Regions from separate parts of the Fictibacillus sp. 26RED30 genome, predicted to be linked through region 1. Evidence: predicted binding sites of a transcription regulator. Region 1 holds the regulator's gene; the other holds the start of a gene.
The links. Region 1 encodes LexA, which represses DNA repair genes until DNA is damaged. Its sites were predicted from a motif close to CGAACATATGTTCG; they were not measured.

Region 2: uvrB (excinuclease ABC subunit UvrB) is a predicted target of LexA. The motif match lies at 1,856-1,869, and genes of this name have one in related genera.

What each region holds. Positions count from the first base shown of each region.
Region 1 is NZ_JACZDV010000001.1:1,709,552-1,713,753, forward strand. Features, by position in the region: gene tkt (transketolase) at 1-232, opposite strand, end outside; gene IHV11_RS08730 (HesB/YadR/YfhF family protein) at 406-690, opposite strand; gene IHV11_RS08735 (DUF896 domain-containing protein) at 795-1,034, opposite strand; gene IHV11_RS08740 (YneB family resolvase-like protein) at 1,095-1,739, opposite strand; gene yneA (cell division suppressor protein YneA) at 1,758-2,024, opposite strand; gene lexA (transcriptional repressor LexA) at 2,185-2,799, shown strand; partial or broken gene IHV11_RS08755 (hypothetical protein) at 3,242-3,751, shown strand; gene IHV11_RS08760 (rhodanese-like domain-containing protein) at 3,808-4,104, opposite strand; gene IHV11_RS08765 (sulfite exporter TauE/SafE family protein) at 4,197-4,202, opposite strand, start outside.
Region 2 is NZ_JACZDV010000001.1:150,364-154,565, reverse strand. Features, by position in the region: gene uvrB (excinuclease ABC subunit UvrB) at 1-1,781, opposite strand, end outside; gene IHV11_RS00685 (sulfite exporter TauE/SafE family protein) at 2,023-2,895, shown strand; gene IHV11_RS00680 (DUF2198 family protein) at 2,911-3,141, opposite strand; gene IHV11_RS00675 (hypothetical protein) at 3,381-3,566, shown strand; gene IHV11_RS00670 (serine/threonine protein kinase) at 3,588-4,202, shown strand, end outside.

The sequences.
Region 1 (4,202 bases):
TATATAACAACATCGATCCATGTCCTGCTGATAGTACAAAACGGTCACGGTTGAACCATTCAGGATTTGCAGGATTATGGTTCATGAATTTAGACCATAAGCTATATGCCATAGGCGCAGCACCCATCGGCATACCTGGATGCCCTGAGTTCGCTTTTTCTATGCTGTCGATAGAAAGTGTTCTTATTGTATTAATTGCTAATTCATCAATAGTTCGTGACAAAAAAATCATCCCTTCATATGTACTAAACAGTTTTGACTTTCATAATAAACGTTCAAATGCAATTAGACAAGACAAACACATTTTTAACTATAGTTATTTTACCATCTACTCATGAAAACATACAAAAACCGCCTGTTATCCTACAACTTTTTCGTTGTATTAGAACAGGCGGTTAAATTTTATTATGCGAGACCTGGTAAGTGACATGAAAAATGATCCGTATTTTCATCATAATCAAGTTTCATATTCTCAACGAACCATTTATCTTCGTTTCGAACAAAAAATCGAAGACCTTCAATCTCTTGAATGTAATCGTTCTCTTCAGGCACATCAGCTGTCACACCAAGGGAAAAACCTCCCGAGTCACCACTTCCTGCATATTTTACGAAAAGTCTTAAAGCCTCTGACGCTTCTAAAGCAATATCCTTATAAAGGTTCGCAGCTGCACTTGTAATTGAAAAAGTCAAAATATTCTCCCCTTTCAAAGTTGTTATATAACAGTATATACTAATATGTATAGATTGCAACAGAAAAAAATGCCTATTTACAGTGAGTAAATAGGCATTTCTTATTAATGTTTGAGGTTATTTTTATTATCTTTACTTCGTTTTAATTTTTCAGGTGTTACATCATCACCGTTCGGATCAACAAAGGTCATACCATGCAAATCTTGAACGAAGGATTTACGGAAAACTTGTAAATATTCTTCTCGTAGTTTTTTTTGTTCAGCTTTTTCTGCTGATGTTAAATCTGATTGTTTAGATTTTCTAGACAGTTCATTTATACGTTGCATCTTATCTTTAGATAACATAGTAAAAACTCCTTTTTAAAGCATTCTTCACTCTATCCTACAGCAGAATGAAAGGAATTTCTAGTTATCTGTATTTTCCACATGTTCTTTGTATCTTCTATGTACTGTTGCTTTAGACACATCAAAGCCCAGCCCTCTAAGCGTTAAAGCGATGTCATGAAATGTAAGCTTCATGTTCTTTAATCGTACGATTTCAGAGATTGGCACTTCCTTTTTGTCTCTGCCACCACCAGTTTGATTTTTTAAATTCTTTTGAGGTTTATATCCTTCTTTAACAGCTTTTCTCATTCCACGCTTGATCTTCATATTATGAAGCTTTCGTTGGTATTCTTCTACAGTAGACACAATATCAAGCACCATTTCGTCCGCTTCTGTTAATGTGTATTCTCCGTTATTAGAGAGCGTATAAACTTTAATGTTGTATTTGATCAACTGATGAAGTAAAGCCATCTTAGCTTTTCCTCTGCCTAAACGAGTATCATCTTGTACAAGAAGGCACTGAAACTCTCCATCCCTTGCAAGATCTAATATATTTAGCAACTCTTCTCGATCTAGAGAGAAACCACTTGCTTTTTCACGGTAACAATTCACAACTTCAAATTTAAATTGTAGTGCTAACTTCTTTAGTTCCGCTTCTTGTCTTTCTAATGAAGTCATTTGTTCATCTTTATCTGTACTAACTCTGGAGTATATGATTGCTTTCATTGTTTAAAACCCGCTTTTTTATTTATTGACTGGTATGATTACTTTCTGTCCTGGAAAAACAGCTGCAGCATTTACACTGTTCTTCTTTTCGACCCATTGTATAAACTCCCAATTGGAATAATGATGCTTTGCATTATACTCTTCAGAAAGACTCCACAGTGAGTCTCCCTCCTGTATGGTTACTTCGATATATTGAGCTTCTTGTGAGGCAAGATTTGATAACGTAAAAAATATACCACCTAACAACCCTAAAAATACAATAACATGCATTGTCCCTTGTTTCATTGTGATATCCCCTTTCAACAAACGTTTGTTCGCATCTCTTACATTCATAATAACTGGAACGTTTGTTCGGTGTCAACTATTTTTTCGAACTTATGTTTGTATCTCTTAATTCTCCATGATATACTTTTTATAGATAAAAAATTCGGTGAGGTGCTAAAAAATGACTAAATTATCCAGACGACAATTGGATATATTGGCTTTCATAAAAGAGGAAGTATCACAAAAAGGGTATCCGCCTTCAGTTCGTGAAATCGGAGAGGCAGTTGGCCTTGCATCAAGCTCTACCGTTCACGGACATTTAGCAAGACTTGAAAAAAAGGGGCTTATAAGGCGAGATCCAACAAAGCCAAGAGCAATTGAAGTATTAGGTTTAGAAGACAACATCCCTTCTGTTCGTTCTGTTTCAATCCCTGTGATCGGTAAAGTTACGGCAGGTCTTCCAATCAGTGCAGTTGAGAACGTAGAAGAATACTTCCCTCTACCTGAGCACGTTGTTGGGGACGAGAACGTATTCATGTTATCAGTTGTTGGTGATAGTATGATTGAAGCAGGAATTTTCAATAGGGACTTAGTTGTTGTAAAACAGCAGCCTACAGCAAATAATGGAGATATCATCGTAGCTATGACTGATGAAGATGAAGCGACTGTAAAAAGATTCTTCAAAGAAAGAAACCATATCCGCTTGCAACCTGAAAATTCTTCGATGGAACCGATCATCTTACAGAGCTGTACGATTTTAGGTAAAGTAATCGGCGTATACCGAAGTATTCATTAATCTAATCCTCAATTCTGAATTTTCCTTAGAAGAAGTATCTAATTGACTAGATACTTCTTTTTTTCGTCCTATTACTTTACTAATTCATAGATTAATAATACTTTTAAAAGATCATTCATAGGCACTCAGGTACTCGACTAATGAAGGATAGGCACTATTAATTGACTGAATATTAAGTCTTTTTATCCATTTACATATTATACCTAAATAGTTTAAATTGGCAATGTAACGCGGCCAAAACTCCTTTGCTCTTCGTTTAACTTTAATCATTTTAATAACAATCGTATGAATTGATAGGAGGTGATCGAAGGGAGGACAAGTATAATTATTTCAGAATAAAAAATTACGAATAATGGGAGTGAGAATAATGCGAAAAAAACTATATCTTTATATGATTTGTTTTGCTCTTGCCGCAGTAGTATTTTCACCTAAGACATATGCAGAAAAAGAGAATACGATTAAGTCATTTGACTACGTGAATGTGGATGGTAAAGCTGTCGAATCTAATGCTTTTAAACTACTAGATGATCACATCAAAGTGACTATGGTACTTCCAAAACAGAATAAGAGCGGCGATTGGTTGGCATATGGATTCACAAACATGAAAGAATTAAATGCCTATATCGAAAAGGACAAGCTTAAAGAGCAAAAGAAAATCGATACGATGGGTACAGGTGCTTGTTGTACAGACTTTTATGAGAACAAGAACAAAGGTGGCGCCTACATTTATTGGAGAGACGGTTTTAAGAACCTCCCTTCAAGCTGGAATGATAGAATCTCATCACTAAGCACTGCATCACCTTCATCAAGCTACTCGACCACGCTCTGGCAGCATACTTCATCACAAGGCTATGGAAAAGGAGTCTTATTTAAGCACTCTGATTGGTATGGTAAGACTGCAAACATGGCATCTGACTGGAACAATATTGCATCCGCTATCGAGATCAAATGATTTTAAAACCCCTGACTTCTATGCTGTCAGGGGTTTTGTTTCTAAGTAGTATAAAGTTATTCGGTGTTCCCTTCCCATGCTTCCATACCGCATACCATATTGATCACATTAAAACCGTAGCTTTGAAGAAGCGTATATGCCCGACTGCTTCTACCTCCAGAACGACAAACTAATACGTACTCTTTAGATTTGTCCAATTCATGTATACGAAACTCTAACAAACCTAGTGCGATATTCATGGTTGTTGGTATTTTTCCTTCTTTCACTTCAGATGTTTCACGAACATCAATCATATGAAGAGATTGCCCTACTTTTAATTTTTTCTCAAGTTCTTTAGCCGTTAACTGTTTCACTCTCTATTCCTCCTATACATGTGACCGCAATATACCCTGAGGGGTATATTGCCAAGGTGTTCCTTTCTTCCAAATGTCAGAAGCCAATCTCATTAAGC
Region 2 (4,202 bases), 1.6 Mb from region 1:
TCTTTTTTAATCGTAGTAGGTGTGATTCCATGCTTTTCATTGTGCTGCATCTGCTTCTGACGTCTGCGTTGCGTTTCATCGATCGCAATCTGCATGGATTTCGTAATTTTGTCTCCATACATGATAACGTGACCGTTTGAGTTACGCGCGGCACGTCCGATCGTTTGGATCAACGAACGCTCTGAACGTAAGAAGCCTTCTTTATCTGCATCTAAAATCGCTACGAGAGACACTTCAGGTATATCCAGTCCTTCTCGCAACAAGTTTATTCCGACGAGTACATCAAACACACCGAGACGAAGGTCACGGATGATCTGAATCCGTTCTAACGTCTTAATTTCTGAATGCAAGTAACGAACTTTTATACCAAGCTCTACAAAATAATCGGTAAGATCCTCAGACATCTTTTTCGTTAGAGTAGTAACAAGAACTCGTTCTTTGTTTGCGATTCTTTCGTTGATCTCACCGAGCAAGTCATCGATCTGACCTTTGATCGGACGAACTTCTAGTGTAGGATCAAGGAGTCCTGTTGGACGAATGATCTGCTCAACCGGATCAGGTGCGTGTTCGAGCTCATACGGCCCTGGTGTTGCTGATACGTAAATATGCTGAAACTTTGTATACCGCTCAAATTCGTCAAACGTTAACGGTCGGTTATCTTTTGCAGAAGGCAGTCGGAACCCGTGATCGACAAGAACCCCTTTTCTCGCTTGGTCTCCATTAAACATTCCACGAATCTGCGGAAGAGTAACATGGGACTCATCGATAACAATCAGTGAATCATCCGGAAAATAGTCTAGAAGTGTGTATGGCGTCGATCCTAATGGTCTAAGCGTCAGATGAACCGAGTAGTTCTCGATCCCTGAGCAAAAGCCCATTTCCGCCATCATCTCTAGGTCATATCTTGTACGCTGTTCGAGACGCTGTGCTTCTAACAGTTTTCCAGCTTCATTCAATTCTTTTAGGCGATCTTCAAGCTCAGCTTCGATGCGCTTGATCGCTACCTTCATTTTCTCTTCACGTGTTACGAAGTGGGAAGCCGGGAAAATGGCAACGTGTTTACGTTCACCTAGAATTTCGCCTGTTAGTGCGTCCACTTCTGTAATTCGGTCGATCTCATCACCAAAAAACTCCACACGAAGACAATGTTCGTCACGTGAGGCTGGAAAGATTTCCACGACATCTCCTCTAACTCGGAACGTACCTCGAGTAAAGTTAATATCATTTCGGTTGTATTGAACATCTACAAGATCACGTAAAAGCTGATCACGGTCTTTCTCCATCCCTTCTCTTAAGGAGATCACCATGTCTTTATATTCTTCAGGTGAACCTAGACCATAAATACACGATACGCTGGCCACAATAATAACGTCTTTGCGTTCAAAAAGTGATGAAGTAGCCGAGTGGCGAAGTTTATCGATCTCATCATTAATGCTTGCATCTTTTTCGATATACGTATCAGAATGTGCGATGTATGCTTCTGGCTGATAATAATCGTAATACGATACAAAATACTCAACTGCGTTGTTCGGAAAAAATTCTTTCAACTCACTGTAAAGCTGTCCGGCTAATGTTTTGTTATGAGCAATAACAAGAGTCGGTTTGTTTACTTCCTGAATAACGTTGGATACCGTAAACGTCTTTCCTGTTCCGGTCGCACCAAGCAGGGTCATACTCTTCTTTCCTGCGTTTATATTGTTCACAAGATGTTGGATCGCTGCGGGCTGATCCCCTTGTGGCTGATAGTTTGATTTGATTTCGAACAATTGACTTTGACTCACAAAACCGAACCTCCGTTCCTAAATTCTGGTTACTCAAATTATAGCACAGCCCATATCCAAAAACCTAATAATTACGAACAAATATTCGCAGAAGTTTCTGGAAGGAAAGTAAAGTGTTATACTTAAAGGTAGGCACTTGTTGGGAAATAAATTGTGTGGGGTCTGACCCCATTTCCCGCTAGCATTACCAAGGCTTTCGGAAAAATTGTAAAAGGTGTGTCCCTTTAAAAGGAGTTTTAAAATGGAGTTTTTTTATATACTGTTAGGTTTATGCATCGGCATCTTTTCAGGCATTTTCGGAATAGGTGGCGGCTTTATTCTGACACCTGTTCTAATCTTGTTCGGTCTCCCTCCTCTTTCAGCGATCGGGACGAGTCTTATGTACTCAATCGGGACAAGTGTTTCAGGCGTTGCTGCTCATCTTAGATTTAAGAATATTATATGGAAAACTGCTGCTGTTTTAGGAATTGTAGGAATCGTTGCCACACAGGTCGCTCATCCACTTGTAGTATGGTTAGAGAAGATGGGTTACGACGATACGATCATCCCAATTTTTTATATTGTTCTTCTTGCCTACTTTGCTCTTTCCCTGCTTTATAAGCAAACAAAACGCAAGAATCTAGCGCAAAGCACTACTGAGATCTATTTCTCTTGGCCAAAAGCAGTCTTTATTGGATTTACAGGGGGATTCATTTCTACGACATTAGGAGTTGGCGGAGGATTCGTAATGGTTCCAATGCTCATTTCTTTAATGAAGTTCCCTTCTAGAAAAGCGGTTGGGACGAGCTTAGTCAGTGTGTTTTTCATCGTAAGTGCTGGTTTCTTAACGTACGCATCAAGTGTACAGATTGATTATAAACTTGGCCTCCTGCTTATTTTAGGGGCGTTGGTCGGGACTCAACTAGGTGCAAAGCTCACAACCATCTATTCCAGCGAACAGATTCAAAAATATCTAGGTGCTCTATACATCACGATCTTAAGCTCAGTAGTACTGAAGCTCGTTCATCTTGATAAAGCTGGTTTAGGTATCATTACACTATATGTGCTATCCATGCTCGTACTTTTCTTAAAAGAAACGATCACTCATACAAAAAGAAAGACGTCTACCTCGTAAAGGTGACGTCTTTTTTTATCTTACTTTTCTTTTTTGTTTGTTATAAATTTTAAGTCCCAGTAAGAAGCCTAAAATCGTAGAAATTACGGCAACGATTTGGAGAGGCAACGGTTGATTCAAGCCATCAAAACCAAAAATTAAGATAACAACAGTAATCGCTAAAGGTAAGTACTTTGTAAACAACACTCTATTAAATAACAGCTGTAGACCAAAAGGCAATAAAGCTGCGACAATATACTCCGACATGAAACGAAGAACCCCTCTCCTTGAACACCAAAAAACATAACTTTTGTAAACGTTCTATTATACCTCTCTAAATTTAACAAAACTCACTAGACAAAAACAAGGAAATTGTTGCGGGAAATAAATTGTTTGGGGTCAGACCCCTTCTCTTTGAAACTTTTTGTTTAAAAGTACGTACAGTAGGATAATGCTTGAAAAGGACGAATATGATTAACAAGGATCTTCAAAGGAGATGATTTTTCATGTTAAAGAAACTATTAAAATCACTATTAGGTCAAAGCAGCCATAAAAGGTACAGCAGCTCAGGCTACAAATATAAGAAAAGCTACAAGAAATACAGCAGCAGTGATTTTGGCAAGAAGCATTATGGTGGATATGGACACAAGCATTATAAAAAGAAAAAGAGAAGCAGCTTCTTTAGCTCCTGATCTGAGTAGCATTCAAACAACATGATAGCTGAACTATGGAAAGGTATGCAAAGAACGTTTTGGGACAGACCTATTAAAGCTAGAAACCTTGTTCATAATCAATATCTTATTCAAGAAGTTCTAGGAATGGGTAGTTACGGTATTACGTACCTAGCACTTGATACGCATACAGATGAGATTATCGTACTAAAACAGCTTCGGAACACTAAAGCAAAGACCACAACAGGTCTTCTTTCTTTCCAAAGAGAGTCTCAAATTTTAGAAGCGCTGCAGAAACACCCTGTACCGAAGCTAATGAATACCTTTCAAAATGAACAAGGTCACTTTATCGCTATGGAATGGATCAAGGGAGACACATTCGAAGATCTAATTTTTCGTGATAATCAAACATTCAACGAAAAAGAAACGATTACGATATTGCTAGAGCTTTTAACTATTACTGAACGCTTTCACCAGAAAGGGATCATACATCGAGACCTTCGAATTCCAAATATCATTCAACGAAATAAAAGACTGATCGTGATTGATTTTGGGCTTGCTTGTTATTTATCAGACATAGACCATGAGATTGAAGATCCACATGAGCATCCGGAGAAAATTCGGATGCGGGCTGTTAAAGTGGAAAGCGACCTGTTT